DNA from 3 places in the Paenibacillus vortex V453 genome. Region 1 is predicted to be linked to each of the others. Evidence: riboswitches for the same ligand, from Rfam matches in the RefSeq annotation. Region 1 holds a riboswitch; each other region holds the start of a gene.
What was found. Region 1 has a riboswitch for cobalamin ahead of metE (5-methyltetrahydropteroyltriglutamate--homocysteine S-methyltransferase). Riboswitches for the same ligand answer to the same signal wherever they lie in the genome.

Region 1 (10,701 bases):
TAGATGATGGTCCCCCATCCGACGTCCCTCCATAATCCGGAGCCCACCAGCACAGAACGAATATAGGAATCCTCTCCAAGAAAATAGATCGGCTCCATGCCGAACCAGCCCAGCATCACATTCACGATCCCGGATGATGGAGACAGAATGCCAACAAAGATACCGCTTACAATGACCCATGATAAAAAGTGCGGCGCATAGAAAATGGTCTGCACAATCTTCTTGTAAACGACTTGGCGAACCTCATTAAGGAGTAATGCCAGAACAATAGGCGCTGTAAAAGCAAACAAAATGTCGTACGTGCCCAGTAGAAGCGTATTGCGTAATATTTTCAAGAAATCGTAATGCTGGAACATTCGTTCAAAGTGCTCGAGACCCACCCATGGACTTTGGGTCACGCCGGCAAACAGATTATAATTCTGAAATGCGATGACAGAGCCCATAAGCGGAACATACTTGAACAATCCGAAGAACAGAAGACCTGGTAGGGATATGAAATACAGTGCCCTGTATTTCCACATGAAGCCTAATATGTTTTTGCGCTTGGTATATTTTCCCGGCAGCGCCTTGCTTACTGCTTTTGTTGGTTCGGCCATCTGTGCTCACCTCTTGTTTCTCAAATTGGCCGGTGCATGATCATCTATCGGAATTTCGTCAAACTGGATGCTGATGAATTCGGGTTCACGATCAATAATACGGGACAACTCTCTTGTAAAAACATCAATGATTTCGCTCTTCTGCTCATCCGAGCGTCCCTCATACATTTTAATCGTAATTTGCGGCAACGGCTTTCGCCTCCTTATGAAATGGATGTGATGAATATCCTTATCCTATAAGTTTTCAGGTACGGGCAGCAATGGAAGTTGATCGCTTCCCTTGTGTTTTTTTTAGGTGCTTCGAAAAGCTTGTGTTTTTTTAGGATCGGCTTGTTATTTCAATAGTTCTTCTGCTCCGCGTATAGAATTTATCGCCTTTCTATGGAACAATAGGTCTCAGCAGAAACGAGACATCAGCCGATCTATACCATAAGTTCTGGGAGGGTTACGATGAACGGACAACAGCAGGAAGCGATCGCATCCTATTCGTTATTATGGGAACGACTCGAGGCCAAACTATCACGCATGGCGGAGCAGCTGGCAGACAAGGTTCCCCATGCAACCAAGAACGGGATCTATGATTCCACCCGGATCGATTGGTGGACCTCCGGTTTTTGGCCGGGGATGCTGTGGATTATGTATGATATGACCAAGCAGCCGCAGTATAAGGAATGGGCTTGGGAATGGGACATGAGACTTGAGCAGGCCATTATTGCAGAGAGCAACTTTCATCATGATGTAGGCTTTCAGTTTCTGCCGACGGCCGTAATCAAATATAAGCTGACCGGGGATCAGGATGCCAGGCGCAGAGGGGTGTTGGCCGCTACCCTGCTGGCTGGAAGATACAATCCTGCGGGACGGTTTATACGTGCCTGGAATCAGGTGAAACCTACCTCCTGGAATCACGGGAATGAAGGCTGGTCCATCATTGACTCCACCATGAACCTCTCCCTCCTGTTCTGGGCCTCCGAGGAGACAGGTGATCCGAGATATGCGCATATTGCCAGAGAGCAGGCCAATACGGTAGTGGAGCATTTTATAAGACCGGACGGCTCCGTTAGGCACATTTGTCGGTTTGATCCGTTCACCGGGGAATTCATGGAAGCGCTCGGAGGACAAGGACTGGGACCCGAATCCGCCTGGAGCCGGGGCGCTGCCTGGGCCTTGCATGGCATGGCCAACACGTACCGGTATACCGGTGATATCCGATATCTGGACGCCGCGAAACGCGTGGCGCATTTCTTTGTCGCGTCCCTTGAGGAGGATTCCATACCGCTCTGGGATTTTCGTGCGGAACCCGAGAAGCTGGAAACACCCGCAACAGCAGCAACCCATCAATCAGCTGAATCTCTCTTCATTGCGGCAGAACCCCGAGATACGTCAGCGGCATCCTGCGCTGCTTCGGGTTTGCTTGAGCTCGCAGATCAGGTACCGCAAACCGAAAGCGCGGTGTACCGCAGAAGTGCCTTACGCATCATCGACTCCTTGACGACTCGTTACGCTGAATGGGATGATCCGAATTATGAAGGCATACTGAAAGAGGCAACAGGCCATTGGCCTGGTGACCAAAATATCAACGTCTCCCTGATCTATGGCGATTACTATTATGTTGAGGCCGCTGCCAAGTTAATGGGGTGGAAAAACCGGATCTTCTGATCCGGTTTTTTTGCGTAAGACAACCTCCATTTAAATAGGTTGCATAATTATGGAATTTATTGTACCTTGATACTCAGCAATCAAATTTAATTAATGGGAATAGGTGCTGATGTTGAAGCCTCTTCAATTTCAGCTTAAAAGGGAAGTTTGGTGCAACACCAACGCGGTCCCGCCACTGTAACAGAGGAGTTTGCCATCGGATGATGCCACTGATCAGCTTTTGATCGGGAAGGCCATGGCAGACCTTGATTCTGGAGCCAGGAGACCTGCCTATTCTGACAACACTGCTTACCTACGGGAGATAGGGAGGTGTTAAAGATCGCAGCATCCGTATGTACACAACGGAGGCGTCTTTACCCTTGATATTATGATCGGGGTAAAGGCGTCTTTTTTTATTCAGTCATTTAAATATGTTGGTGGAGGCGAAGATATTGATGGCAAATGTTCAAAGCAGCAATCTCGGCTATCCGAGAATCGGAGCAAATCGCGAATGGAAAAAAGCATTGGAATCCTTCTGGAGCGGCAAGCTTGAGGAACACGAACTTCTATCCAAGTTGGACGACATTCGGTTGGACCGTTTACGCATTCAACAGGAGAAAGGCATCGACCTTATTCCGATTCATGATTTTACAATGTACGACCATATGCTCGACATGTCGGTGATGTTTGGCTTGGTGCCACAGCGTTTCAAGTACGATGGTGATCCTGTACCGCTGAGTGTCTACTTTGCCATGGCTCGCGGCAGTCAAGGTGCTGCTGCGTGCGAGATGACCAAATGGTTTAACACGAACTATCACTACATTGTACCGGAACTTCAGGATGCCAAACCACATCTTACGGTCAACAAGCCGCTAGAAGCTTACCGTGAAGCCAAATCCTCGCTAGGTATCGAAGGTAAACCTGTTCTTGTCGGTCCCTATACCTTCCTTAAGCTGTCTAAAGGCTACACCCCGGATCAATTCGAGTCCTTGCTGGACCAGTTCACGGATTTGTATGCGGTAATCCTGAAGGAGCTGGAGCATGAAGGTGTTCAGTGGGTGCAGTTCGACGAACCGATTCTGGTTACTTCATTAGCCAAAGATGAATTGGCGCTTGTATCATCCGTATACAAAAAACTTCATGCAGCGGCTCCGGCGATCCGGATCATGCTCCAAACCTACTTCGATTCGGTCAGCCATTATGTAGAGATCATCTCCTTGCCTGTGCAAGGCATCGGGCTTGATTTCGTACACGGCCTGGATGGTAATACCGAACAGCTTCTCAAGCACGGGTTTCCTGAGGATAAGGTACTGGGGGTTGGTCTTATCGACGGTCGTAACATCTGGCGTTCAGATCTCGATGCCAAGCTGGAATTGCTGGACACCCTCTCCCAAAAGGTGAAGCCTTCTCAATATGTGATACAGCCGAGCTGCAGCCTGCTCCATGTTCCCGTATCCACAGCTTATGAGGATAAGCTGGACCCCGTACTTCGCCAGGCGTTATCTTTTGCCAATGAGAAGCTGGACGAATTGACGCTGCTCACTAGCGCGCTCAATAATGGGATTGAGTCCGTTTCCGAGCAGCTGAAAGAGCATAACCAGGCCGTAGCCGCCATGAATCAATCATCGCTGCGGAATAACGAACAGGTACAGAAAGAAACGTCCAAGGTTGTCGGATTGAATCCGACTCGAGCGCTGTCGTTTGAAGAGCGGCGCAAAGCCCAGCAGAAGAAATGGAATCTCCCGCTCCTCCCTACCACAACCATCGGAAGTTTCCCGCAGTCGACCGAAGTTCGGCAGGCCCGGAAGAACTGGAGAAGCGGCGAATGGTCTGCCGAGCAGTATGAAACCTTCCTCGCCGAGCAAACTCGCGCCTGGATTGAGATTCAAGAAGACATCGGCCTGGATATTCTCGTTCACGGGGAGTTTGAACGGACTGATATGGTGGAATTTTTCGGAGAAAAATTGGATGGGTTTTCCTTTACAGCTAACGGCTGGGTTCAGTCCTACGGATCGCGCTGCGTCAAACCTCCCGTCATCTATGGAGACGTTGAGTTCGTAAACCCGATGACCGTGAAGGAAACCGTATATGCACAGAGCCTGACCTCGAAACCCGTCAAGGGGATGTTAACCGGACCGATCACGATCCTGAACTGGTCCTTCGTTCGCGACGACATATCAAGAGAATTGGTCGCTTATCAGATCGCCCTGGCTCTCCGACTTGAGGTTAACGCACTGGAGCAAGCAGGCATCGAGATGATCCAGGTTGACGAGCCGGCGCTTCGTGAAGGATTGCCGCTTAAGCGTGAAGATTGGCAGGCATATCTGGATTGGTCAGTGAAGGCATTCCGTCTGTCCACCTCATCCGTGAAGGATACAACCCAAATTCATACCCATATGTGCTATTGCGAATTCCATGACATTATCGATTCCATTCGCGCCCTGGATGCCGACGTGATATCCATCGAGACTTCACGAAGTCACGGCGAGCTGATCGGGAGCTTCGAGGAGCATACGTATGATCATGGCATCGGCCTTGGCGTTTACGATATTCACAGCCCGCGCGTTCCGGAAGTCGATGAGATGACCCAGATGATTAAGCGTGCGTTGTCCGTACTGGATCCCGAACTGTTCTGGATCAACCCCGACTGCGGATTGAAAACGCGCGGGCGCGATGAAACCGTAGCTGCCCTGCGCAACATGGTTGCAGCAGCTTCCCAATATCGAGAGGTATTGTCCGTTAATCAATCTTAAAGGGTTGAAGTAAGAAAACAGGCAAGCGCTCTTGCTTAAAGCAGAGCGCTTGCTGTTTTTTTTATATAGATGACCCCTGCTTCTATACTTCCTGTTGTTGTCTGCTGGAATCGACGGGAATTTCCTTGGGTATCCGAATATAGAAGCAGCTTCCACCTGCTTGCTCTTTCCCGCTTTCAGCCCATACATCTCCGCCGTGAGCTGCAACAAGCTGCTTGACGATGGCAAGTCCCATTCCGCTTCCACCGTTTAACCGGTTCCTTGATTTATCTCCCCGATAAAGCCTTTCGAATATATACGGCAGATCGGAAGCTGGAATGCCTTGGCCTGAATCCTCAATACGAATCTGAACCGTATTCCCTTCGTCCACTAGATCAGTCAGGACCCTCCCGCTTGCCGGTGTGTGGTACAGTGCGTTACTGAGCACGTTGATTAAGATTTGAAGCATCCGGTCCGTATCTACTTTAGCGATTATCGGCAAATCGCCGGGTTGATGCACGTATCGCAGATCCACTTGTTTTTCATTGTACGCGGCCCTTACCACGGTCACAGCTCTCTCTATAATCTTGGCCAGATCCTGTTCCGATCGGGATAACTGAAACTCGGGTGATTCCATATCATGCAGATCTTCAAGCTCAGTAACCAGATCAATCAATCGGTCAATCTCTTCCAGGCAGGTTCGAAAGCGATCGGCTGTCGGCTCCCATATGCCGTCCTCCAGCGCACGGGTATGACTCTTCAAGGTAGTTAACGGCGTTCGCAGCTCATGGGCAATATCCTGCGTCATGTTTCTCCGAAGCTGCTCCTGCTTCTGCAGCTGTACAGCCAGCTCATTCAGCGAAGAACCGAGTCCCGCGATTTCATCATCTCCTCGGGTATCCACCCTGATATCCAATTTCCCTTGCGTCATCATCTCAGCTGCTTGCTTCATCTGGATTAGGGGAGCCGATATCCTTCTAGCCACATAAATACCTATGATGGAGGCCACCGCTATCGACAGCAAGCATGTCAAAATAATGGATTGCATCTGCGCCTGCTCCAGATGTTCGTTCAGCTCGTCCATTCCGTGATGCCCATTCGACTGCTGCTGGTACATGGCTATATGATAATGGTTGGTCACAATATTGGTGACGGTAAACACGATCAGAATCCCTGCGGTGATGCTGATGATAATGGCGGCAAGCCTTAGATCCAGGCGCTGCTTCAAGACACCTCACCTCCAAAGCGGTAGCCGAATCCGTAGACGGTGATGATATATTGGGGCTGTCTTGAATCGGGCTCAATCTTCTGCCGCAAATTCTTGATATGCTGATCAATAATGCGGATATCCCCAATAAAATCGCAGCCTAATACCCGATCGACCAGCTCTTCGCGCGAGAAATTCCGCTGTGGATACTTGGCCAGCAAGAGCAGCAGTTTATATTCGCTGGGCGTCAAATTTATGACCTGTCCATCACAGGTTACCTCGTGCTTCAACGAATTGATCACAAGCCGCCCCTGGTGATATACAATTACATCTGCAAGCAGCTTGCTGTCATCCCCCCGTCTTAAGACGGCTTTGATTCTTGCCATCACCTCGCGGGGGTCAAAAGGTTTTACAATATAGTCATCCGCACCGGCCGCAAACCCGCCAATCCTGCTGCTTTGGGTCACTTTTGCCGTCAACATCATAATCGGCACTGAGCTGAACGTTCGAATTTCCTGGCATACCCGCTCACCCTCCATATCCGGCAGCATCAGATCCAATATAACAAGATCCACAGCCTGCTTACGCATGTATCCCAATGCTTCGGAACCGTTTGCCGCTTCCAGTGTCAGATAATGTTCTTTAAGCAGATAAGAAGCAAGAACTTCTCTAATATTCGGCTCATCGTCCACGACTAATATGGTCTTCATGGTTGTTTCTCCTTATCGAGTGCTTTCTCAGTACACGTCCACTTTAACATAAAAATTCATGATAACTGAAACTTGTGAAGATCTAGTGAGGACACGCCAAAAAAGACCATGAATACCATGGGCCTGGCTACTGTAACAATCCCCTCATCCGTTTCTTTGAACTGCAGCCATTCGGGTCCTCAGGTAGTGAGCACTCTTCGGCACCTCATTCTCTGACAATCCATGAAGAATAAGCGGTCCCTTGAAATGATAATCTTGCAGCAGCCTCAAGTAAGCTCCGTAGTCCAGCTCACCGGTTCCGGCAGCCACATATTTCAGCCCGTCAGCGGTCGAATAATCCTTCGCGTGCGCGATAATGACCTGTTCGCCGAGCAGCGACAATGCTTGTTCCAGAACATCGGCCAAAGGCTTCTCCTCCTCCGGCCTGAACAAATTCGCCGCATCCAGCACGACCTTTAATCGGGCTGAAGCGATGGTATCCAGCAGCTGCCTGCATCTGACGGCATCGCTAACCACATTGGCCCGCTCAGGTTCAATAGCGAGGTCAAGCTGGAATTCCTCCGCGATATTCACAACCTCCCGCACCGTCAGGAGCAGATCATTCCATGCTTCCGGCGTATCGTTATCCGGATGCGTTCTCCACATATTGACCGGGTCCCTTGTGCCTGTGCACAAGGTGATGACCGATGTTCCCATGGCATGGCACATCGCGGCCAAATGACGAAACCGGCGAACACCGTTCCGCAGTTTCTGCCGATCCGGGTGAATCATGTTAAAGGTACCGGAGACTGCAGCCATTTGAAGATGCCGCTTCTCACACGCTTCCCTTATATGGACCGCCATCTCCATATCCACTGCATCCGGCAGAGACGGGAGACCAGCGCATGACAGATTGAACTGTATGATATCGAGTCCACTTGCCATGACTGCATCCAAATTCCCATCCAATGTCGGTCGGTGAAACGTCTTGGAGAAGATGCCAAGCCTCATGCCTCATACACCTCCCGTTACATCAGCCAGCCTCACCGTCTCCTTGCTCTCCACAGATCTTGCAATCGCCGCCATCGCCCGCATGGCGGCAACGCCATCCTCCAGATTGGCCCCCTTCATGGGTGCTTGGTCCAGAATCGTATCTGCAAAGCCCTCAACCTGAAGCTTGAAAAAATGCGCGTCTTCGCCAAGCGGTCTGTGATAACAGCCGTCACGTGCCGAGAACACCTCAACATCGCTTGACTTAAAGAGCCACGGATTGTAGGTTTTGCCGAGAATGCTTCCGTGTTCGCCGTATATTTGAAAGCCTTCATGCCAGTCCATCCGCACGGCAACCGTTAAATCCAGATGTCCGATAGCACCCGAGGCATACTGAACCGTGACAAACCAGTTATATGCATCGAATTTCTGCGTGTTCCAAGCCGTAACACTGACCATCTCTCCTCCTAAAAAGCGCGCCGTATCAACCAGATGGCTGCCATGGGTGAGCATGAAGTATCGCAGTTTATCGAGCTTCGGATTGCCTTCCGGTCTCAATGCGTTCGGACTCAGCTGCACCATCGGCTGCACGTTCTCCGTGACCGTGTAACGGTAGGTGGAATCGCAATACCATGCTTTCACAGCCAGCAGTTCACCCATCTCTTGATCCATGAACTGCTTGGCGTAAGCGATTCCCGGATCAAATCGTTTCATGTTGCCGACTTGTACCACAGACCCGGAATGCTCGGCTCTACGCAGCAATTCCTCACACTCCTCTACGGTGACACCGAGAGGCTTCTCAACCAAAACATGCTTGCCTGCTTCGATGGCTTTAAGTGCAGCTTCAACATGAAACTGGTCTGCGATGCCAATGATGACCGCGTCTACATCCGGATCGGCCAGCATCTTGTCATAGTCGTTGAAGGTCTGCGCAGGCTGATGGATTTCGGCCATCCTCCTGAGCAAATCCTCAGCCACATCACATATGGCGTACAGCCTTGCGTTGCGCGCTCTTCTGCAAGCTTCAAAATGCCCGTACTGCGATATGGGACCGCAGCCCAGCACACCGATATTCAGTCGCTTCTGATCCGTAATCATGACAGCACCTCCTGTAGTTGATGATTATTAAAAAAGCCGCGGGATATACTCCAGCGGCTGCATTTTCCTTTATTTTTTTGCCATATACTTTCGAATGTCAAAGGCAACCGCTGCTACAATAATAAGTCCTTTGATAATCAATTGCCAATAAGGACTCACACCGATAAAGGTCAAGCCGTAATTGATGACACCGAAGATAAGCACGCCAGCCATCACGCCCGGAACCGTGCCGATACCCCCGGCAGTGGATACGCCGCCTACCACACACGCGGCAATGGCATCCAGCTCATACATATTGCCATAGTTGTTGGTCGCACCCCCGGTTCTGGCAGCCTCCAGCACGCCGGCAATTCCATACAGCGCCCCGGAGATGGCGTAGATCGCTATGAGATTTCGGGCTACGTTAATGCCGGATACATGCGCAGCCTGAACGTTGCCGCCAATGGCATACATATTTTTGCCGAGCCGGGTTTTATTGAATATAACCCAGCAGACAAAAGCCACAAACACGGCAATAATAACGATGTACGGAAGAGAGTATCCACCACCGAAATCGATGTATCCACTTCCCCACACGGTAAAATCGGGCCTTAAACCGCCAATCGGCTGGGATTGGTTCGGCTCCATATCAAAATAGATGGAATTGATGCCGTAAATGCCGACCATCGTGCCGAGTGTCGCAATAAATGGCGGCACATGCAGCTTGGCTACAATGAAACCGTTAATTAAACCAACGATAAGCCCCGCCAAGATGCCGATAAGAATCGGCATGAAGACCCAAACCTGAGGGAGATCCGGAAAGAAACGGTTGGCATAGACATCCGTTTGGAGCATCGATGCCGATACAACGGCACTTAAACCTACGACCCGTCCAGCCGAGAGATCCACCCCGCCAGTAATCAGAATGAATGCCGCGCCAAGCGCGATAATTAACCTGGTAGAGGATTGCTGCAGAATATCCCTCAATGTGGAGAAGGCCAGAAAGTTAGGATCTGCTACGGCAATCCCGATCACGAGCAATATCAATACAACGAATATGGCGCGCTGCGCCAAATAATCTTTAACTTTAACGATGACTTGCGTATTCATCGATCTTCCCCTCCTGGATCAGCTGACCGCTGCTGTGCGGCAAGCCGCATGATTTCCTCTTCGCTAGCCTCATGCCCCTCAAGAATTCCCGTCATCCGCCCTTCACTCATCACCATGATCCGGTCGGACATCCCCAGCAGCTCGGGCATTTCAGAGGAAATCATGATGATGCTCTTCCCTTGCTTGGCCAGCTGCGTAATGATGGAATAAATCTCGAACTTCGCACCGACATCGATTCCACGGGTAGGCTCATCCAGAAGCAGAATCTCAGGCTCCGTGAGCAGCCATCTTGCCAACAGCACCTTCTGCTGATTGCCGCCGGACAGATTCCGAATCTGGGTATTCACCGACGGCGTTTTGGTTCTCAGCTTCTCCACATTCCTTCGGGCATCTTCCATTCCTTTACGTTCATTCAACAGAAATGCCCAATTCTGATACCTTCGAAGATTGGCAATGACCGTATTCTCGTAAACCGAGAGAACCGGGAAAATGCCGGTTGCTCTCCGCTCTTCCGTCAAGAGTGCCATATTGTTTCTCTTGGCATCGGAAGGTGACTTGATCTTCACCTGCTTGCCGTGAATCGATATCGTTCCGGAGGCGATCGGACGAAGCCCGAACATGGCTTCAATCAGCTCCGTCCGCTGCGCACCAACCAGGCCGCCAAT
Region 2 (10,701 bases), on a different contig from region 1:
ACATTGCCGTTCGCCTGAACGTCCTCAATGCCTGCGATACGCTCTTCAATCAAGCCGAACAGCGAAGCACTGGCTTCCCGTTCGCTTTTGGATGAATTAACGCCCATGTTCCGGATGAACACCATAAACAGAATCGACAGCAGCGTGAAGACCGACATGACGATGGCGATAGGCAGACTCACCGTGAACATGAACCCCAATATCCCGGCCAACAGCACAAAACTGCCGATGACCTGCACGATAAACATCGCAAAAAAATTCGAGATGCTGGTAACATCACCATCGACTCGCTCAATCATTTCGCCTGGCGTCTTGACGTTATGAAACCGCATATCCAGACGCAGGCAATGCTTCAAAAGATCGCCACGCAGCCGGTTCGTTGCACGCCACGAAATATCGTTACCCAGATAACTGACAGCCACCGTAATCAGCTGGTTAATGACAGCCACAACCAGGAATAATCCCGCCAGCTGAATCAGGCTGGCCAGAACACCGCCACCAGCTGCCGTATCGATAAACCGTTTAATAATCTGCGGATTCAGCAGCTGCAAGCCTGTCGACGTCAACAGCATAATAAGCAGAAGCAGCAGTCGTCCTTTGACCGGCTTCAAATATCGCAGCAGCCACGACATAGAAACCTTTTCTTTTTTGGGCACAGTGCCCACCCCCATATGCAAGCAAGTATGTACAAACCTCCATCACCCAAAAAAACAAGGCATGTTGGCAGTAAATCATTACCAGTCTACATGAAAACCACAGCCATTCCTAGGTAAAGAATAATTATAATGGGATGTGCGTTTATTCAGGAATGCATGATACATAAATGTCGCAGCCACGCGAAATTTCCCGGTTGGACATGACTATGAAGAAAGCTCATTTATTTTTTTATTCCTATATAAATCTTCCAAGTCAAGACCCGCTTCAAAAAAAATCGAATCCCATAATTCAGCATACTCGTATATGTATAATAGAGTGACGTGCAACTTTTTGGAGGTGGGCATAATGAATACTGGGATCAGTGGATTAGACGGACTGGATGAAGAGAAGCTATTGGAAATTCGAGAAAATGCCTCAAAGCTCTCAGATATGAAACAAGAGGTGCCCGTGGAAGAACTGTTCTCGGAATCATTTATTCAACGGCATACCAAGTTTTCTTCCATAGATCACTTGCTGAAAGCTGCTGGTTACGAGGGAAGCACGGATGAAGATTTTGACATATTCATACAAGGAAGTACGATTAACCCGTTTATCGTTGAACATACCCCATTTCGAAGCTGGAAGGATTTTCAGGAATTAGCCGTATCCGCCTATATCACGAAATGGCTGGGATTCTAAATAATGTTGGCAGAATATCAGGTCCACACTAAGGTCTAGTTGAGGATCGAAAGAGCAGAGGATCGAAAGAGCAGAAGACCAAAGAAGCCCCTCTAACCGAAGTTAGAGGGGCTTCTGATATATTTTTTAAGGGGTGCTTTTATTATATGCTGCGAATCTTAATGGGAGATTAAATTTTAATTAAGGGGAACTAAAATGTGGCTGGACGATTGGCTCATGGGTTATGGGTTATGTCTCCTTTGTTATCGTTGCTGTCTTTGTTTTATTGTCCCATCCCACGGTTGCACCCAGTGCCTCGGCAGTCGCCCGAAGCGGTACATAGGTCACCCCGTTAATCAGCTTGCCATCCTGAATTGGTTTGCCGTTTACAATAACATTCACCTTATCACTCACCTCACCAGCCGCCTCCTTCTTTTGCAACCCGAGATATTTTGCAATGCCGGCAACATGACCATCGATGAGGGCACCCACGACATCCTCTCTCTTAAGCTTGGCTGCATCCGCGGCAACATCAACAAACAAATTTTCTGTCAGTACCGCAGGCATGTTCGATTCACGGACCATGTGCAGGTTCTTTGCCTTCTGCCCCCTGTCGATTACGTTAAAAGGCTTTAAGGCCGTCATGATCTCGGTATGAAGCACATTTTGCAAAGAGGCTGTTGCAGCCGACGTATGCGTGTACTTATAGGATTCGAAGCCACCGGCTCCTCCTCCTGCATTACAGTGGACGGAAACCAGGATATCTACCCCAGCCTTGTTAGCCGCCTCGGTCCGCTCCATTAGCGTAGGAAAAACATCCGCAGATCTGGAGAGCAGCACCTGCACGCCATTGTACTCGGCCTCCAGCCGGTTTTTCACGCTCAGGGACACCGCTAGCACGATGTCCTTTTCCAACAGACCATGAGCAGCCGCTCCGGTATCTTTTCCACCGTGGCCTGGATCAATAAATACCTTCTTCATCTCCCTTCACCTCATCTTTCCGAGCCGCAGCCCGTTTCATCTTTTCGACAGCGAAGGCCACGAACAAACTCGAATAATATGAATCGCTTACTATGTAATATATGATATAAAATGCCGAATGATAGGGCGCTCTCTCCTTAACAAGAATAGCCCCCGGATCACCCAGGGGCACAAAAAGCACGCCTTGCGGCGCCATTTTTATATCATTCCAGCCAGAAATCAGGATATGATCTCCTTGCAATGAACATGCTGGTGAAGGGAATTGAACCCCCGACCTACGCATTACGAGTGCGTTGCTCTACCCCTGAGCTACACCAGCATATGTGGTTCGAAAACAAGCCTCCACGAACAGCAAAATTATTATAATACTTTAGCAGCAAAATACAAGTCCCAGCCTAGCCGGAACATCCCTTGCAATAAGCAAGATTATCCGCCTAATTTTTCCTGCACCGATTGAATCTTTTGCTTGCTGGAGGAGACTTGATCCCTGCGGTCATCAATCTTGACCGAAGTCGATACGCGCTGGGCTCCAGATAGAAATGGCGCCTCATGCAGAGCTTCAATCGCTCGCCAGATCATATTCAGCTCGCCCTCTATGATGGTGCTCATCGAAGTCAGCTCATATGTAATCCCGTCCTGTTGTTTCAATATACGCTGCATCTCGGCCACATAAGAGCTTAAGCTCGTTGTTGCTGTTCCAATCGGAATCACCGTCACTTCCGCTATAGCCAATACCAAAACCTCCCTCGCAACATCTCATATATAGAACTCTTCAATCTCCAGACACAGATATCATATCAATTCTGATCACTCATATCAAAGCCCCTAACTCGCTATTCACAATAAAAAATAGTCTGCTCCTTCCACCACAGATCCAGTACGCAACTATCGTATTTTGTCAAAACGATAATATACGTGGTATGTGTGCAGAAAAGGTCGCATTCGGTCACAATCCAGGAAATGTTATGGCCTTTTGACAGTTTCTTAGCTGGCACAATGACCGCTCGTTTGCTATAATTCTTTTTGCGTTCAATTTTAAGAATATGGTTTACAAACACAATATATTGGGTTAAATTAGATAAACAACAACCAAATATAGTGTGTATAGGTGCCGGAACAACCTATAAGGCGGTCCGGCTTAATAGGGAAGCATGGTGTAAATCCATCACGGTCCCGCCACTGTAAGGGCTCTCGGCTATTTATCCTATCCAGGCCGAACCAAATCATGGAATATTCTTCTGGCGGACCTCATCAAGGTCTTGGGGAAGGCTCCGATTTGTCAAAGTCCGAGTCAGGAGACCTGCCTGTACGCAGCCAACACCAACCTACGGGACATTAGGTAAGTGTTCGTTAAACTTGCGTCTGTACATAACATCATGCCCCTTCAAGGGCTTATGTCAAACGTCATTCACGAATCACAGCGCACGGACATTTTCAAGCCTGCGGGTTTTAGAAAATGTTTTTTTGATGTCCTTTTTCATATTTCCCCCTAAGAAAGCGAGGAATTATTCATGCCCCAGCTCGTAGTTAAACCGAACAACCGTCAGCTCGCCTTTGATGAAATACGCCTCTCTGTCTATGCCGACCGCAATCTGAAAGGATTGGACATGCTTGATAAAGAGCGCCTGCTTCGCGGCGTAAATGCTAAACTGCGCGGTGAGCAAGTCACCGGCGAAGAAATCAGCAGCGCCTTCACGATGTCCGCGCTTGAGCTTGTGACAAAAGAAGAGCCGAATTGGAAGTTTGCAGCTGCGCGTTCGTTTCTGACCTCTTTATATAAAAAAGCGGCCACCAACCGCCGATACAAAGCCTACCCGGAAGAGCCTTACGGTGCCTTCTACCCGCTCATCACAGAGCTTGTACAGAAGGGCATCTATCGCGAGGATCTTCTGACCAGCTACACCAAGGAGCAAATCGAAGAGCTCGGCGAATGCATCGATCCAAGCCGCGATTTGCTGTTTGATTACATTGGTCTTTTGACACTGGCTGAGCGTTATTTGGCAACCGACTTTGACGGTCGTGTCATGGAACTTCCGCAAGAACGCTACATGGTAATCGCAATGTTCCTCATGCACAACGAGCCAGCCGACAAACGTATTGACCTTGTAAAAGAAGCCTACTGGGCGATGAGCAACCTATACATGACAGCTGCCACACCGACCATGTCCAATGCAGGCAAAAAAGTAGCAGGCCAGCTCTCCAGCTGCTTCATTGATACCGTTGACGACTCTCTGGAAGGCATCTTCGATTCCAACACCGATATTGCCCGTCTCAGCAAAATGGGCGGCGGCATTGGCGTGTACCTCGGTAAAGTCCGTGCACGCGGCTCGGATATCCGCGGTCACAAGAACACCAGCTCCGGCGTTATCCCTTGGATTCGCCAATTGAACAACACCGCCGTGAGTGTTGACCAATTGGGAACTCGTAAAGGAGCCATCGCGGTTTATCTGGATGTGTTCCACAAAGATATTCTGTCCTTCCTGGATCTGAAGCTGAACAACGGTGACGAGCGTATGAGAGCCCATGACGTGTTCCATGGCATCTGTCTGCCTGACCTGTTTATGGAGGCTGTAGAGGCCCGTGAGGAGTGGAGCCTGTTCTGTCCGCATGAAGTGAAGAAGATCATGGGCTGGAAAGACGAGAACGGCCGTCCGCTTGGCCTGGAAGACTTCTATGATCAAGCTCAAGGCGATGGCGAGTTCCGTCAAAAATATGCAGAAGCCGTGGCGAACCCGCAGCTGCCGCGTATTACGGTACAAGCGATCGACATTATGAAACGCGTGATGAAATCCCAGCTTGAAACGGGTACACCGTACATGTTCTACCGCGACACGGTAAACCGTGCGAACCCGAACTCTGCACATGGCATGATTTACTCATCCAACCTGTGCACCGAGATCATGCAGAACCAATCTCCAACCGTTGTCGAGCAAGAAGAGCTGGTAACAAAGGATGGTCAAACCCGGATTGTTATTTCCAAAATCCCTGGCGATTTCGTTGTCTGCAACCTGAATTCCATCCACTTGGCTCGCGCTGTACCGGCCGGTGTGCTGGAGCGTCTCGTTCCTATCCAGGTTCGTATGCTGGATAACGTTATCGACATCAACAATATTGAAGTTCTGCAAGCCCAATATACCAACAGCCAATACCGTGCGGTCGGTCTTGGAACCTTCGGTCTGCATCACTTGCTGGCGCTGGAAGGTATCCGCTGGGAGTCCGACGAAGCCGTTGCCTATAATGACAACCTGTATGAACACATCAATTACCTGCTCGTGAAATCCAGCATGGAGCTGGCCAAGGAAAAAGGCCACTATCCGAAATTCAAAGGCTCCGACTGGGAGAGCGGCGAGTACTTCACGTTCCGCGGTTACACCGACGGCGAGCATGAAGGCAAATTCGTAACCACCGAACAGTGGCGTGAGCTGCAACAGGAAGTACAAGCCAATGGTGTCCGTAACGCTTGGCTGTTTGCCATCGCACCGAACGGCTCCACATCGATTATCGCCGGTTCCACAGCGAGCATCGATCCATTGTACGAACTTCTGTCTTATGAAGAAAAAACCACCTACAAAGTGGCTAACCCGGCTCCGGATCTGTCTGAAAAAACAATCTGGTACTACAAGACCGCTTTCCTGATCGACCAGCATTGGTCCATCAAAATGGCGGCTGCGCGTCAACGTCACGTTGACCAGGCGCAAAGCTTTAACCTGTATGTTCGCCCTGATATCCGGGCTTCGGAATTCCTGGAGCTGCACCTGCATGCATGGAAAGCCGGCATCAAGTCCACGTATTATGTGCGCAGCCGTGCGTTGACGATTGAAGAGTGTGAGTCGTGCGCAAGCTAAGAGTTTAATGTAAACTATTTCGAACCCGCCCAAACCCTCCCTTCCAAGGGAGGGCCCCAAGGGCTCTGCCCTCTGGACACCCGCAAGGTGTGCAGGGAATGAATGAGGCGCTTCTATGTTACTTTGGTGGCTAGGAGCGCTTTCTCCCTTCGGGAACGCTGGAATGTAGTGCGGGGACTATGGCGTTACTCGTGCGTTTATTGAGTTACTTCCTGCGTGGACCGCTCTCCCTTTGGGAGTCGCTTCTCATCTTGTGCAGGGACTAAGGCTGCTTCGTGCGTTTATTGAGTTACTTCCTGCGTGGACCGCTCTCCCTTTGGGAGTCGCTTCTCATGTTGTGCATGGAATAAGAGCTGCTTCGTGCGTTTATTGAGTTACTTCCTGCGTGGACCGCTCTCCCTTTGGGAGTCGCTTCTCATGTTGTGCAGAGAGTAAGAGCTGCTTCGTGCGTTTATTGAGTTACTTCCTGCTGGGATCGCTCTCCCTTTGGGAGTCGCTTCTCATGTTGTGCATGGCATAAGAGCTGCTTCGTGCGTTTATTGAGTTACTTCCTGCTGGGATCGCTCTCCCTTTGGGAGTCGCTTCGCATGAGGGTGCTACAAGCATCGAACGGCTGTAAGCGGGATTGAATATACTTTCTAATACAAGACTACAAGGGTAAGGGTATCCAAGCGGAAGATTTTACGTCCGCCTTTGAGAGCCCTTTGATACCATTAAATACATTCAAGCAAAGGGCGGACTACAGCGGCTGGAGAGTGGATACCCGTCCCTCAACCCGCCCTACTATGATATGCAAGGAGAGAGAATTGGCATGCAAATGCAAAAGATATTTAACACCGAAGCACCCAACCGCTCCACCCGTGTAATTGAAGGTGAGTGCTCCGGGATCTTGAACTGGAACGACATTCGGATGCCTCATATGTATAAACTATACAAGGTGCTGCTGCTGAACCACTGGATCGCGGACGAAATCCCGATGTCCAAGGATGCGCAGCAGTTCCCTACACTGGACTCAGAGGAACAGCGCACCTTCAAAATCAACATCTCCCTGCTGGCTGTGCTGGATTCCATGCAGACGATGTTTGTCAGCGATGTGAAGCGTTATTTTACCGACTCGTCACTCGAAGCCATCTCGGCCATCATCGGTCAGCAAGAGGTCGTTCACAATCAATCCTATTCCTACGTGCTCTCTTCCATCGTTTCGGATCAAGAGCAGAAGGAAATCTTCGAATACTGGAAGCATGATCCGGTTCTGCTGGAGCGCAATCAGTTCATTTCAGATATTTATCAGAACTTCCGCGATAATCCGTCGCCGCAAACCTTCTTTGAAGCTATGGTGGCCGACCTGATCCTGGAAGGTATCTTCTTCTATAGCACGTTTGCCTTCTTCTACAACCTGGCTCGCGACCAGAAGATGATGGCAACCAGCCAGATGATCTCTTACATTCAGCGTGACGAGAACCAGCACTGCTACTTCTTCGCCGAAGTATTCAAACAGCTGCTCAAGGATTTCCCAGAGCTGAACTCCCAAGAGAACATCGACTACCTGTACCGCACCATCGACCGTGCTGTTGAGCTCGAGACCAACTGGGCACACTACACGCTCAGCAATGTACGCGGCATCGATCTGAACGAGTTGGGCGACTACATCAAGTACATCGCAAACCGTCGTATTACGATGATGGGTCTGGAAAAAGCTTACCAAGGCGTAGACGTCAACTGCATGCCATGGATCAAGCCTTTCTCGGATGAAGCTCTGAACGCAACCAAAACCGATTTCTTCGAAGCCAAATCCCGTAACTACGGCAAGGTTGGCGACGACAACGGTTTTGACGATCTGTAACAGAGTCTTCAAAGTCCTTGGGACACCCGCAAGCTTTGCAATGAGTTTATAAAGCGCTTCTAGGCTAATATAGCACTAGGAGCGCTTTTTCTCTTTGGGAATGCTGGAAGATTGACGTAGGGACGATGAAGCCATTGTGTACTGATATTGAGTCTCTGCCTTTAGGCAGGTCCCCAAAAAACGAACAAACCTCGGAGTCATTGTCTCCGAAAGTATGATGTGATTTTCTAAGGGGGGAATCGCTTTCTCGCTTAATAAAGAAATTCGCTCACTCAAATAATATTCAATTTATGGATATTTTCTAAATTCCATTAGAAAACTTTATATTCTAATGGGTTGTATTAATCTGTTTTGCCGCTCCGACAACAATGTGTTTTTTCACATAGAATATAAAGAATATTCCTAGGCCAACTTCTAACACACTGGTCAGTATAGGTACAGATCGAATTCCAAAATAGTATATAAAGACTCCAGTTAGAAACGCCCCCACTTGTATAGAAGCTAAACTACAAGTGTTCCAAAGGCCAAACAATCTGCCTCGTAAATGAGCAGGCACGTCAGTTTGCATTATTTGTCGTTCAAAAGGTACGATAAATGCACCTACAAAAGCGAATAACATTAAACTAATCGCACCTTGATAGAGCTGCTCTGTAAAACCAAAGAGCGTCCAGGTCAGCCCCATCAATATATATACATAACCATATTTATAAGGGTTCTTAAACAAGAACTTGTTATTAGCTAACCAGTAGCCTACCAATACTGAGATAATACCTTCAGATATATAGAGTAAACTGATACCATAATGCTTTGTTTCATAGACATTGGATACAAATTGCTCTAACATCAAATTAAATGATCCAATGATTATTCCCCCTGATAGAGCTGCAAGTAGGACAAGTTTTACAAATTTTTGTTCTTTTATTACTTGTATTCCTACAACAAACTCCTTTTTGATGTTCTTGGAACTCACCATTTTCCTATTGTTTTTCAGGGTAATTCTACTACTTATAATTGCTGAAACAAAAAATGAAAGCGAGGTAACCATCCAAGCAATATCCAGATCTAAGAAGGAAATTAAGGTTCCACCAGCTGCAGCGCCTAGTAATCTAATAGAACTTGTTATTGTGAAATTAAAGGAGTTAGCTACAATTAAATCATCCTCTTCAATTAAATCAGGTATGATCGTTTGACGTGCAATAGTTGCTAAAGAGTTTAGAAGTCCACCTACGAACCTTAATAAACAGAATAAAATCCAAGCATACATACCACCTAGTAACGGAACAACGATATATCCTAGAAATAAAATTCCCCGAAATACTTCTGAAAAAACAATCACCTTCTTCGGATTAAATCGATCGACTAAGAAACCAACTAAAAAACTAAACATTAAAGGCGCAAGTCCACTTACAGCCCATAACATCCCTAGTTGAATTCCATTGTCTGTAATTTGATTAAGTAATACAAGCATCGCTATGAAGGAACCCCATGAGGTTAAACCTGTTAGAATGTTCGTATACGTTAAATATTTGTAACTGGGATATTTCCTCCAAATTAATGAAATCTGGTTCGTTTTTTTCAATTTAATCCCCATCCCCTCTCTTTAAGTAGGATTCGAATTCTTGCCAATCTATTTTATTAAGTATCTTAAGGCATTCTAAAGTCATTAACTCTCACAAATTATCATTTCGCCTCCTTCATTTTATGTGGAAATTTTAACAATATATTAAGAAAATGTATATTGAGAAATTATTCTCTGTTGATAGGTCTTATAAAATTCTTAACTTAAATATTGGAATAATATTAAAAAAAATATAAATACATTACGTCTGCCTGAATCCTTGATCCAATGATATTAAAATTGAAAAAATCAAAAAAAACTCCTTCAACAAACACAAACCTCCGCGATATTCCTGCCAGGAATATCACGGAGGTTTTTTTAACGCGCTTGGATCGGCTGCATTCCAATCATCATCTTATCATCTTGCTATCTAGCGGGTTACCACTTGGCTGCCCATACCTCGATTTCTACCTGAATGGACGGCATCGCAAGTGCCGGCACGTAGGCCATTGTCATGGCCGGCGCCTTTCCGCCATGGAACTTTTCCCACACCTGATGGAAGTGAACCCAGTCCACCTGCTGTGCTGCCCAAATATTGATTTTGACGATATGATCCGCCGAGAGTGCTTCTGCTGCCAACAGGCGCTGAATGTTCGCCAGGGTATTCTCGACTTGTTCCTTCATATCATCCGGCAATCCCCCCTCCATATCGGTTCCCACCTGCCCGGACAAGACCAGCAGCTCGGCTCCCTTCGGAACCTTGGTAACATGGGTATAAGGCCCGATTGGCGGAGCGATGACAGAGGGATTGTACCGCTGAACTTGGGACTGAGACCGGTGATCCTCTTCATTCAGAATAGCCAGCGTCTGATGGTCCTCCCACTGTCCGTTGATGTTTACATTTTTTCTGGCAATGCCTTCCTGATGGAATCCGGCTTTACACAGCACTTTAATCGATCCCAGGTTATGCGGCATTACCCCCGCCTCAATCCGGTGGAACTTCAATTCCTGAAAAGCATGCTTCACCACCAGCTGAACGGCCTCCGTCATATAACCCTTTCCATTATGGCGTTGGTCCAGGAAATAACCGATCCAGCAGCTCTGCAGATTCCACCGCACCACTTCGGTCAGCATGATCTCCCCGATAACCTCTTCGGTGT
Region 3 (10,701 bases), on a different contig from region 1:
CATCTCACGGCCCACTCTAAACATAACATTACCCATTCCCGTAGATTTCCTATCGAAATCGTTGTTTTTCACCTGATGTTGATTATGTTGATCGGATTACCACTGCTATGCCTCTTCTATCTTATCATGTAAGTTTCAAGAGCAGAACCACAAATATTAACACAACCGCTTCGATCAGTTCATTCAGCGCCCCGTAAGTATCTCCCGTCAGTCCGCCAAGTCTTTGGCTCATCCTTTCCGCCGTTACCGTTCCGATTGCCCATGAAATGAACGGTATGAAAAAGAGTCCCCCGATGCCCAGCAGCCAATAATCAGCGGTATCTGCCATGACCCATTGGAGACCTATGATGACAACTGTTAACAACGCAGCCATGGAGCCCGCCATCCTTCTTCTTCCAGCGGTCAGTCCGTGAAACAAAGCCGCAAGCCCCTCACTCCCCCGCGCCATCGGCCAGCGATACATGGCATAAACCATGAACCATCGGCTCCAGACCGGAGCAAGCACCAGCAGCCAAGCTTCCTGCTTCCAGGCCCCCTCCGATAAATCCCATACGGACATAATCAAGGCAGCCTTCAGCAGGAGAAGCAGCATACACGCCATGACCCCCATTGCACCTACGCGGCTGTCCTTCATAATCTCCAGCATCCGTTCGCGTGACCGATGACTAAGCAGGGCGTCCGCACTATCCATCCAGCCGTCCAGATGAAGCCCGCCCGTCAGCGCTACCCATACGATCAGCAGGATGACAGCAGCAGGAAATGAAGGCAGCACAAAGCTCAAGCCGATTCCCAAACCGACCACAATCAGACCGATAACAGCGCCTACCCATGGATAAAAAACAACGCTCCGCTTCTGAACCTCTGGCGTAAAGGGAATCTCGCGCCGAATTGGAAGCCTCGATAAAAATTGAAAAGCGGCCGCAGCCGCCTGTATCATCTTGCTCATATGAGGTACTCCTTGCTCTTGATTTCCACCGGAATTCCCGCAGTCACCAGAAATACTTCGTCACAGACCCGGGCCAGCCTCTGATTCATAATCCCGGCCCAGTCGCGGTATATCCTGCCCAGCGGATATTCGGGCACAATGCCCGACCCCACTTCGTTTGTCACCAAAATGACCAGGCCCGGATAGACCTGAACCGCTCTTGCCAGCCTGCCGATCGAAAGGCCCAGACGCTCTTCCATCACGGCTGTTCCTTCAGGCTCAGCCTGGAGCAGTACATTCGTAAGCCACAGCGTAAGGCAGTCCACCACTACGGCCGGAGCATCTGAAACCGTTTCGCCAAGCGTGTCCAGCAGCTCTGGCAAGGCAATTGGCTCCTCCACCGTCTGCCACCCATAAGCGGAATCATGCCGCCGGTCTTGATGGATGCGGATGCGTGCTTGCATCTCATCGTCATAAGCCTGCGCAGTCGCCACATACATTCCGGATTCAGCCCGCTTCATGCACAGCTTCTCCGCGAATGAACTCTTCCCGCTTCTTGCCCCTCCCGTGACCAGCACGCTTCCTTGTTGGCTCATACCGATCCCCCGCTGATTCCGGCGCTTTCAAACGTCGCCATCTCCTGCATGATCCTGCAAGCCGCTTCCACCAGATGCAGGCACAGCACGCCGCCGGTTCCTTCTCCAAGACGCATGTCCATTTGCAGCATCGGGTGGAGTCCCAGTTCTTCGAGCAGAAGAACATGCGCCTGCTCATGCGAAGCATGAGAGGCAATCATATAAGCGAGGGCTTCCGGACAAATCGATTTTGCAATCAAAGCCGCCGCACTGGAAATAAAACCGTCGATGATAACAGGGCATCCGTGTGCAGCTGCACCGAGAATCAGCCCCGTCAATCCACCGATTTCATAACCCCCGACTTTGGAGAGCACATCCAGAGGATCATGCGCATGCGGTTGATTGACTTGTATAGCCTGCTCCACAACGTTAATCTTATGTATCAGCCGCTCATCGGTTACGCCAGTTCCTCGTCCCACAACCTCAGAGGGTTGTTTGCCTGACAGAACCGAGAAGATCGCGGCGCTTGGCGTTGTGTTCCCAATGCCCATCTCACCGGTCACGAACATCTGCGTCCCCTGGGAAGCCAGCTCTGCCGCTATCTCTGCTCCGGTTATGATGGATTGCAGCGCTTCCTCTCTGGTCATGGCCGGTCCTTTAGCCATATTGGCGGTTCCTCTGCCAATGTTCCTGGAGAGGAGCTTCTCATGGTTCAGCTCTGTCCCGACACCGATGTCAACACAATGAACGTCGGCTCCCGCCTGGCGAGCCAGCACGTTAACAGCTGCGCCTCCATTCAGGAAGTTCATGACCATCTGAGGCGTCACCTCTGCCGGAAATGCGCTGATGCCTTCCTCACACACTCCATGGTCCCCGGCCATGACAACGACAGATTTTTTTGTAAACGACGGCTTGATGTTGCCTGTGATCCCGGCTAATTGAATTGCAAGCGACTCGAGCTTGCCAAGGCTCCCCGGAGGTTTCGTCAAGGTGTCCAAATAGGCTGCGGTCGCGGCCTGCACTTCGGCATTCAGAGGTTTGATGTTAGCCGTTATATCGTTCAAATGATCCGTCAAGGATTTACTCAATTCAAACTTCCTCCTTCTTTCTTGCACCTAAATCTTACATCGCCAGCAGAAGCCGGAGCAAGAGCTGTCAGGACCATGTGCTGTTCGCCGTTAACAGCACCTGTGGAGCTCCGTTCTCGGGATGGGTGACAATGGAGGGCTCTACCCTGAATATTTGGCGAATATATTCTGCTGTCAGCACTTCCTCCGGCTTCCCGACCCCTGCGACCTTTCCCTGATCCAGAACCAGCAGCTTATCGCAAAATTGAGCCGCCAGGTTCAGATCATGCAGTACGCTGATCACCGTAATGCCGGATGAGTTCCGCCATTCTGCCACCATATCCATGAATTGAAGCTGATAGCGAATATCCAGATAGGTTGTCGGTTCGTCCAGCATCAGCAAGGACGGCTCCTGGACCATCACCTTGCCAAGGGCAACTCGTTGACGCTGACCCCCGCTTAACTCGGTAAGCCGACGTTCCTCGAAACCGCCAAGATCCAGCTTCTGAATAATGGCATCAATGAGCGGGGTCGCATCTTTATCCTCTCGACCAAGCCAATTCAGAAACGGGAAGCGTCCCATTTCCAGCACTTCCCGCACGGTAAAATCCGTCGGATCGAGACCTTCCTGCTGAAGGACGGCTGCGATTCGTGCCAGCGCTTTTCTGTTATAACTCGAAAGCTCCCTGCCCCGGAGCGAGACGCTCCCTGCCGTAGGACTCTCCACACCGGATAACAGCTGCATCAGGGTGGATTTGCCGCTTCCATTCGGACCGATGATTCCCCACCATTCACCTTCCGTTATGTGCAGATCTACACCTGCAAGTATCGGCACCTGGCCATATGCCTTGCCAAGACCCTGGGCTCTAATCATGCTAACCCCTCCCTACGCCGTTTTTTGTTCCGGTACAGCAGGTACGCAAAGAAAGGAGCGCCTATGAATGCAGTGACCACCCCGAGCGGTATTTCCGTTGGAGCCAGCACGGAACGTGCAGCCGTATCACACCAGACCATAAAAATCGCACCGCCCAGAGCCGACAAAGGGACAATGGTACGGTAATCGGAGCCTGTGATAAGGCGTATCATATGCGGAACCACAAGCCCCACGAAGCCAATGACGCCGGAGACCGATACGGCAGCGGCGGCAAGCAGGGTAGCTACGATCAGTACGCTTGTCTTCAGGCGATCCACATTCAATCCCATATGAGCGGCCTGCCGTTCCCCAAGCGACAAAATATTAAGCGCTCGCGACCGGCTCCATAAATACGCGAATCCCACGATAAAATACGGGAAAAGGATGGCCGTATACGACCATCCGCGCATGCTCAGGCTCCCCATCGTCCAGTACAGGATTTGGTTTACCGTATCTTTGGACATCACCGTCAGAAACGAAACCACAGCGCCCAGAAACGACTGCATGACCACCCCGGACAGGATCAGTCCGTGAATCGGCAGCTTTCCTTGATCCCTTGCCAACAGCAGCACAACCCACAATGTGCCTGCTCCGGTCAGAAATGCTACAAGCGGCAGGGTGTAACCTCCAGCAAAGGAGTATTCCATCCCGAAAAAAATCAGGGATGCTGCGCCAAGCGCAGCACCCGAGGATACACCGAGCGTGAACGGATCCGCCAGCGGATTACGCAATACGCCCTGAAAGGCAGCCCCGGCTACCGCCAGGGAAGCTCCAACAAGCATCCCCAGCAAAATCCGCGGTAACCTCACCTTCATCAGAATTTGTTCGGATGAAGCTTCCCAGCTCGGGAGGATGGAATCGCCGATCCCCGGCAGCCGGTGCAGCAGCATCGCCCCAATCTCTCTCACAGGTTGCGTGAACGGATCCGATTCCGAGACTGACAACCAAGGTTAGCAGCAATAGGATAACGCCGGCCGCACCGAATCCTGCAAGTTTTTTACTCATGGATTCATCAGTTCCGGGTAAACAGCCTTCGCCACTTCAATTAGTCCTTGCGTAACGCGGGGACCCGGACGGCTCAGCAGGTTGGCATCTACGGCAATGACCTGATCGTTCTTGATGGCTTCGATCTGATCCCAGCCTCCGCGCTCTTTAATGAGTTGATCCAGTGTTTTTTTGGTCGCTTCATCAACCACATCGTCCGTGTACAGAATGACATCCGGGTTCGCAGCGATAATCTTTTCTTCGCTGATTTCGAACCAGCCTTCCGTATCGCCAGCTGCATTAACACCGCCGGCTGCAGTGATGATCTCATCCATAAATTCGCCTTTGCCTACAGTCCATCCCGGGGAGAACTCGACGTACACCTTCTTCTTGTCTTCATCCTTCACGGATTTCACAGCTTCCGTAACGGATGCCAGTTCCTGCTTCATCTGATCTACGACCGCTTTGGCATCAGCTTGACGATCGGTAATTTGTCCGATCAGCTCAATGTTCTCCATCACGGCATCGATGGTTTTCGGATCATTGACAAACAGGGTTACGCCAAGCTCACGCAGTTTCTCGGCATTCTGTGCATTCATCGAAGCGGCAAACACCACATCGGCATCAGCTGCAATAATAGCCTCTTTATTCACTTGGAATCCGCCCAATTTGGGCTTGGATTTCGCAGCTTCCGGATAATCGTCATTATCCGATACGCCTACGATTTCCTCATCCAGACCCAGAGCAAACAGCTTTTCCGTCTCGGACGGAGTCAAGGATGCAATCTTAGCCGGCGCTTTATCAAACGTCATTTCAACCCCGGTTGAATCCTTAACCGTTAATGGATACGTGGTCTTAAGCTCCTCACCGGAGTCGGCTGGCGCTTCGTTGGTCTGCCCTTGCTCCTGTGCAGCTTGCGGCGTGGTTTCTTTCGGTGCCCCTTCTTCCCCGCCACAGCCGATCAAGGCCAGAGCCATCAGTATGGCTACTAGAAGTACGGACCATGTTTTGTTTATTGCTTTCATCTCTTCAAATCCCCCTAAACATAATTGAGAACCTGGCGCTGTACGTCTAAATTCCTTCAACCGATCCCCTGAGCAGGAAGAAAAACGTCAATCGTCATACTCCAAAGAAGCAAAAATCCCTGATTCCTCGTAAATAAGGACTCAGGGATTACGTTTTAACATAAGGACACCTGGATAACCGTTCACAGATAGCGCCTTAAACTGCCGTCCGCACGGGACTGCAAAACGTAATCCTCTCCTCGAAGGACCGTCATTCATTCGCTAAGGGCAGGTCTCCTGACTTACAGGCTGTAACGACTTCCCCGCCTTCCCAAGCGCTGACGCTCAGTGGCATGTGGAGAAGTCCCTGCTTCACAGTGGCGGGACCGTGCCGGACTTGCACCGGCTTCCCTATTAACCCGGCAGAAGACATGAATAACCTCTTCTGTCCGGGACCCTCGCAAACAATATGAATTTATTTATGATAGGCCAAGCATGGTTTCTCTGCACAAGATTATAGGCGATAAACCATCGCCTTACAACTGGAAGTTTCGCTCGTTTCAAGGGTTTAACGATATTGGTTTTTCCCGTTATCGTTCATTCCGCACCAAAATCGTACGATTTCATTTATTCGTTTACCCGTACGCCTCGCCAGCGTGCTCCGTCCCAGGCCAACTGCAGCTGGAGCACCTCGCCCGGCGATACCGACGTAGCCCAGAATTCTGTATCCGGGAGGGTTGCCGCTGCAATCTGCCGGATGACGCCCCCGTGGGTGACTACAAGCACGTCCATATCGAGCACCCCCGGCTGAGTCTCGGTATCGTGGCCCGCTGATTCTGACTCTGACTCTGACTCTGACTCCAAGAGAATAGCGGGGCCTTCCTGCATCGACAATAACCCCTTCATATCCTGATACATTTCGGCCAGAAAAACCTCAATTCGGGAACAAAAAGATGGCCAACTCTCCCCGCTCGGCGGCGTAACCGTTCCCGGGTTGTCGATCCAGCGCCGATAAGCCGCATTTTCCTTCAAATCCTCGTAGGTTTTTCCTTCCCAATCGCCAAAATCAAGCTCCCGCAGCTTCCTGTCATAACAGACACCGGGAATAACGCTGCCAAGCTCGACCTCATTTATAATGCCGGGCATATGTAAATCCGACAGGATGCAGTTCAGTGTTTGTCTACAACGAAGGAGATCACTGCAATAGACCTTGGCAACATGCCTGGAGCGAAACTCCTCCCGCAGCGGAAGCAGCTGTTCCAGCCCTTCCATCAGAGCCCCCTGATCCTCGTGACCCAGGTAACGGCGTTCCTCATTCCACTGCGTACGGCCATGACGAACAAGATGCAGGTTCAGTCTTACAGCCATAACGCACCTCCGGCTGCTGTAATCAGCCCCAGCACCGCTGTGCCGAGTACCGTGAACAGAATGGATACGCCCAGCAGAAGCCGGGTTGTCACCCGAATATGCTCTGCATGAAGCGCACGTTCGGGATCGCCCATGTAAGCCCGGAACGAGATCACGCCTTGATAGGAATTCTCGCCTCCCAGGCGAATGCCCAAGGCGCCGGCAACCGCGGATTCCGGGAAGCCGCTGTTCGGGCTTGGATGCTTCCGCGCATCTCTTTTGACCATCGCAATCGCTTGCTTCCACTGCAATGAGAACATCGCAGCCACCACGGTTAACAGGCCTGCGGTCAGGCGCGCTGGTATCCAATTGGCGATATCGTCCAAACGGGCGGAAGCCCAGCCTAGGGACTCGTATTTCTCGTTTTTATAACCGACCATGGAATCGAGTGTATTCACCGCACGGTAGGCCATTGCAAGCGGCGCTCCGCCGATCAGGGCAAACAACAGCGGGGCGATCACCGCATCCACGATATTTTCCGCCACCGTCTCCACCGTTCCGCGTACAACCTCCGGCTCATCCAGATGGTCGGTGTCTCTGCCGACCACCATGCTAAGGGAGTATCTCGCTTTGGCGAGATTCCCGGAACAAAGATGGCTGTATACTTCCAGTCCGGCATCACGCAGCCCTTTTACAGCAATCGTAGTGGCTATGAGCACGACCTCCGCTCCCCAGGCAAGCCAAGGATGAATCGCCGCACATAACAGCAGCAGAAGCCATGTCAGCACAAAGGAGCCGCCGGCCACAATCACCGGCAGCAGAATGCCCGCACGCTTCAGGCCTTGAGCCGTAGTCGCCCGATGGCGTATCCATCCTTCCACCCGGCGAATGACCTTCCCCATGCCGATGACAGGATGGGGCAGCCATCTCGGATCCCCGATCAGCAAGTCCAGCAGCACGGCTGCCCAGATGACCCATATGGCAGTCATATCCGGTCCTCTCTCTCAGAGACAATGCTCTCCGTAACACTGCGGTAAACGAGTTGGCCAATCATACCGCCCATATCGGTTGCAGTTCCGGCATAATGATGATTCACGCCGTAAGCGGGATTTCCGCTAACCCCCAAGACGATGGCATCGGTTGTCGTTCCGGTCGCGATGGCTCCCGTTTCATGATCCTTCACGCCCAGATCATGAAGTGCTGCGGCCTTCGCTTCCGTTGCCGTCAGGACGGCATTCACCATACAAGCAGGCGTCATCATCCCGTCGATCAACAGCATGATATTAATCGTGCCCGGCTGATAAGCGGCAAAGGTCGTACGGCTTGATCCTGCACGCGCAGCATTGCCCACACCAGCGGTGGCGCAGCATAGAATGGAGGCTTGTTCCCCACGCTCTTCCCATATGGATGCATATTTCAGTTTTACCGCTGTCATCAATCCCGCCGTAGAGCCAGCCGGATACCCGTGTTCCTCGATAAAGCTAAACATATCGTTTACGGGATCACTGCAATCGTAATGCCTGTCCACATAGCGGTTCACCAGATGATCCACACGCCCAAATCCGCCGCCATATATGGCACTGCTCAAGGAAACGGCCTGATCCGGCAGCGATATCCGAATATGCGGGTAATCCTGCTCCGCTTCCAGGGACACTGTCGTTCCCAGCCACGCTTTCGAACGGTAAAGGTGACTCTTGCTTGTTAGAAAAGGTACGGCCACGTTTCTCTCCCCCTGCTCCATGATCTTGTTAACTCCCCACCAAGTGCGCTGCCCATGTATCTGCCGTTCTGACAATCCCTAAGGCACGTCATCCAGAAGATTTCAAAAGAACCTCCGCCGCCATGGCAAGCATCCTGTCGTTGGACTGGGCATCTTTAACGGCTAGCCGGATATGGCGCTCACCCAGACCCGGGTACATGGCGCAGCTGCGGACAAGCACGCCGCGTCTGCCCATTTCCCGTTGAAAACTTTCTGCGTCCATATGCTGAGGAAGCTCCATCAGCAGAAAATTGGCTTCCCCTGGCGTAACATCGAGCCCCAGCGCTTGCAGTCCCTGCATCAGCTTGACACGCTCTTCGTGAATCAGCTGCAGCGTATTCTGTTCATAATCCCTTCCGCTCCCTAAACACACTTCTCCTGCAAGCAATGCCAGCCCATTGACACTCCATGTGACCTGCTTGCCAGCCATCGCCTGTATGACATCGGGATGCGCAGCAGTATACCCGAGCCGCAGACCCGGAATCGCATAGAACTTGGTCATCGATCTTACGATTACCGTCCGAGGATATTGATGGAGCTCTGGCATCAAGGTCTGCCTGTCTTCCAGCGGAATGAAATCAATAAAGGCCTCATCCAGCACCAGCCAAGTCCCTTCTTGCTCTGCAGCAGACGCCATATCGCGGATATCCTCGAGGCTGTATTGAACCCCGTTCGGATTGTTGGGCTGCCCCAAGAATACTAAATCCGTGCGGGCAAGCAGCGCCACAATATCCGCCTTGTCCGCACGCCAGTCCCGTTCCGGGCGACCGCAAACGGATCGGATATCCGATCCGAACTTGACAGACAGCTCCCGATATTCGGAAAAACAGGGATCGACCACTCCAACCGTTCGCGGCTGAAGGCCCATCAGCAGCAATGCCATGCATTCTGCCGCCCCATTGCCGACAAGAATTCGCTGGGCATCGGTGCGCAATTCCTCAGCGAGCATTCCCTTGAAGCTGCGATGCCCGGGATCCGGGTAACGAATAACTGCGCCCAGTCCTTCTTGCAATGCTGTTATGACCCCTTGAGGCGGTCCAAGCGGGTTAATGTTGGCGCTGTAATCCAGAAAAGCCGAAATCGGCTGTCCAAACGTCGAAGCAGCTGTCTCCACATCCCCGCCATGTCCGTATACCTCGATCAAGGGTTGTCTTTTATCACTCATACGGGCTCCTCCAGTTCCATTCCACAGCGCTTGCAAGCCCTGCCGTTATGTAATGCCACCATTATGTCGCTACATTCCTTGACTCGTCAACATGGAATGCTTTGTCTCTGCCTTAAAATTGGTTTACAATAGTCTTTGTGGCACCACATTTTGAATTGTGACGACGGAGGATACTATGCTATTTATCGATAATCAGGGGATCCATGATCCATCCATTAACCTAGCGATTGAAGTAATATGTCTTGAAGCACTTGTCGATGGACGAGAGCGTACCTTCTCTTTTATATTAATAAGCCTTCCATCATCATACGGAAAGCATCAGAATACGATTGAAGAGATCAACCAGGAATACGTTCGTGACAACAACATTCAGATTGTACGCCGGCTGTCCGGCGGCGGCGCAGTATACCATGATCTCGGAAACCTGAATTTCAGCTTTATTACAAAGGATGACGGGCAGTCCTTCCACAACTTCCTGAAGTTCACCCAGCCGGTCATCGACTTCCTGCAAAAGATGGGCGTGCCCGCTGAGCTCAGCGGCCGAAATGACCTCCAGGTCGGCGAGAAGAAAATTTCAGGGAACGCCCAGTTCTCGACGCGGGGACGCATGTTCAGCCACGGCACACTCATGTTTGATCTGAACCTGGATGACGTACAGGCATCGCTGAATGCCAATCCGGAAAAATTCAAATCCAAGAGCACCAAGTCCGTCCGCAGCCGCGTTGCAAACATCAAGGAGCTGCTCGGCACCGACATGACCATTGAACAGTTCCGCGCTGAACTGCTCCGCTCGATTTTTGGCATGGAGCCTGACCAAGTGCCGCAGTATGTGCTTCAGGAGAAGGACTGGGAAATCATCAACCAAATCTCGAAGGAGCGTTACCGGAACTGGGATTGGAACTACGGACTGTCCCCTGAGAGCAACGTGAAGCATGCCAAGAAATTCCCAGTGGGCATTATCG

Region 2: another riboswitch for cobalamin. It lies ahead of PVOR_RS05070 (ribonucleoside-diphosphate reductase subunit alpha); the one in region 1 lies ahead of metE (5-methyltetrahydropteroyltriglutamate--homocysteine S-methyltransferase).
Region 3: another riboswitch for cobalamin. It lies ahead of PVOR_RS24835 (ABC transporter substrate-binding protein); the one in region 1 lies ahead of metE (5-methyltetrahydropteroyltriglutamate--homocysteine S-methyltransferase).

What each region holds. Positions count from the first base shown of each region.
Region 1 covers NZ_ADHJ01000025.1:365,141-375,841, forward strand. Annotated here, with positions in the region: gene PVOR_RS16580 (ABC transporter permease) at 1-596, opposite strand, end outside; gene PVOR_RS16585 (tautomerase family protein) at 603-785, opposite strand; gene PVOR_RS16590 (glycoside hydrolase family 88 protein) at 1,047-2,252, shown strand; cobalamin riboswitch at 2,337-2,540, shown strand; gene metE (5-methyltetrahydropteroyltriglutamate--homocysteine S-methyltransferase) at 2,687-4,984, shown strand; gene PVOR_RS16600 (sensor histidine kinase) at 5,067-6,191, opposite strand; gene PVOR_RS16605 (response regulator transcription factor) at 6,188-6,880, opposite strand; gene PVOR_RS16610 (sugar phosphate isomerase/epimerase family protein) at 7,025-7,870, opposite strand; gene PVOR_RS16615 (Gfo/Idh/MocA family protein) at 7,874-8,947, opposite strand; gene mglC (galactose/methyl galactoside ABC transporter permease MglC) at 9,017-10,036, opposite strand; partial or broken gene PVOR_RS16625 (sugar ABC transporter ATP-binding protein) at 10,033-10,701, opposite strand, start outside.
Region 2 covers NZ_ADHJ01000010.1:47,170-57,870, reverse strand. Annotated here, with positions in the region: gene PVOR_RS05100 (ABC transporter ATP-binding protein) at 1-656, opposite strand, end outside; gene PVOR_RS05095 (hypothetical protein) at 1,003-1,335, shown strand; gene PVOR_RS05090 (N-acetylmuramoyl-L-alanine amidase) at 1,564-2,295, opposite strand; gene PVOR_RS30545 (hypothetical protein) at 2,276-2,536, opposite strand; tRNA gene PVOR_RS05080 (tRNA-Thr) at 2,543-2,614, opposite strand; gene PVOR_RS05075 (MTH1187 family thiamine-binding protein) at 2,722-3,027, opposite strand; cobalamin riboswitch at 3,385-3,617, shown strand; gene PVOR_RS05070 (ribonucleoside-diphosphate reductase subunit alpha) at 3,807-6,140, shown strand; gene PVOR_RS05065 (ribonucleotide-diphosphate reductase subunit beta) at 6,952-7,983, shown strand; gene PVOR_RS05060 (MFS transporter) at 8,312-9,574, opposite strand; gene PVOR_RS05055 (GNAT family N-acetyltransferase) at 9,980-10,701, opposite strand, start outside.
Region 3 covers NZ_ADHJ01000045.1:36,411-47,111, forward strand. Annotated here, with positions in the region: gene cobS (adenosylcobinamide-GDP ribazoletransferase) at 125-946, opposite strand; gene cobU (bifunctional adenosylcobinamide kinase/adenosylcobinamide-phosphate guanylyltransferase) at 943-1,521, opposite strand; gene cobT (nicotinate-nucleotide--dimethylbenzimidazole phosphoribosyltransferase) at 1,518-2,588, opposite strand; gene PVOR_RS24825 (ABC transporter ATP-binding protein) at 2,656-3,441, opposite strand; partial or broken gene PVOR_RS24830 (FecCD family ABC transporter permease) at 3,438-4,485, opposite strand; gene PVOR_RS24835 (ABC transporter substrate-binding protein) at 4,482-5,489, opposite strand; cobalamin riboswitch at 5,739-5,943, opposite strand; gene PVOR_RS24840 (histidine phosphatase family protein) at 6,096-6,836, opposite strand; gene cbiB (adenosylcobinamide-phosphate synthase CbiB) at 6,827-7,804, opposite strand; gene PVOR_RS24850 (adenosylcobinamide amidohydrolase) at 7,801-8,535, opposite strand; gene cobD (threonine-phosphate decarboxylase CobD) at 8,624-9,739, opposite strand; gene PVOR_RS24860 (lipoate--protein ligase) at 9,915-10,701, shown strand, end outside.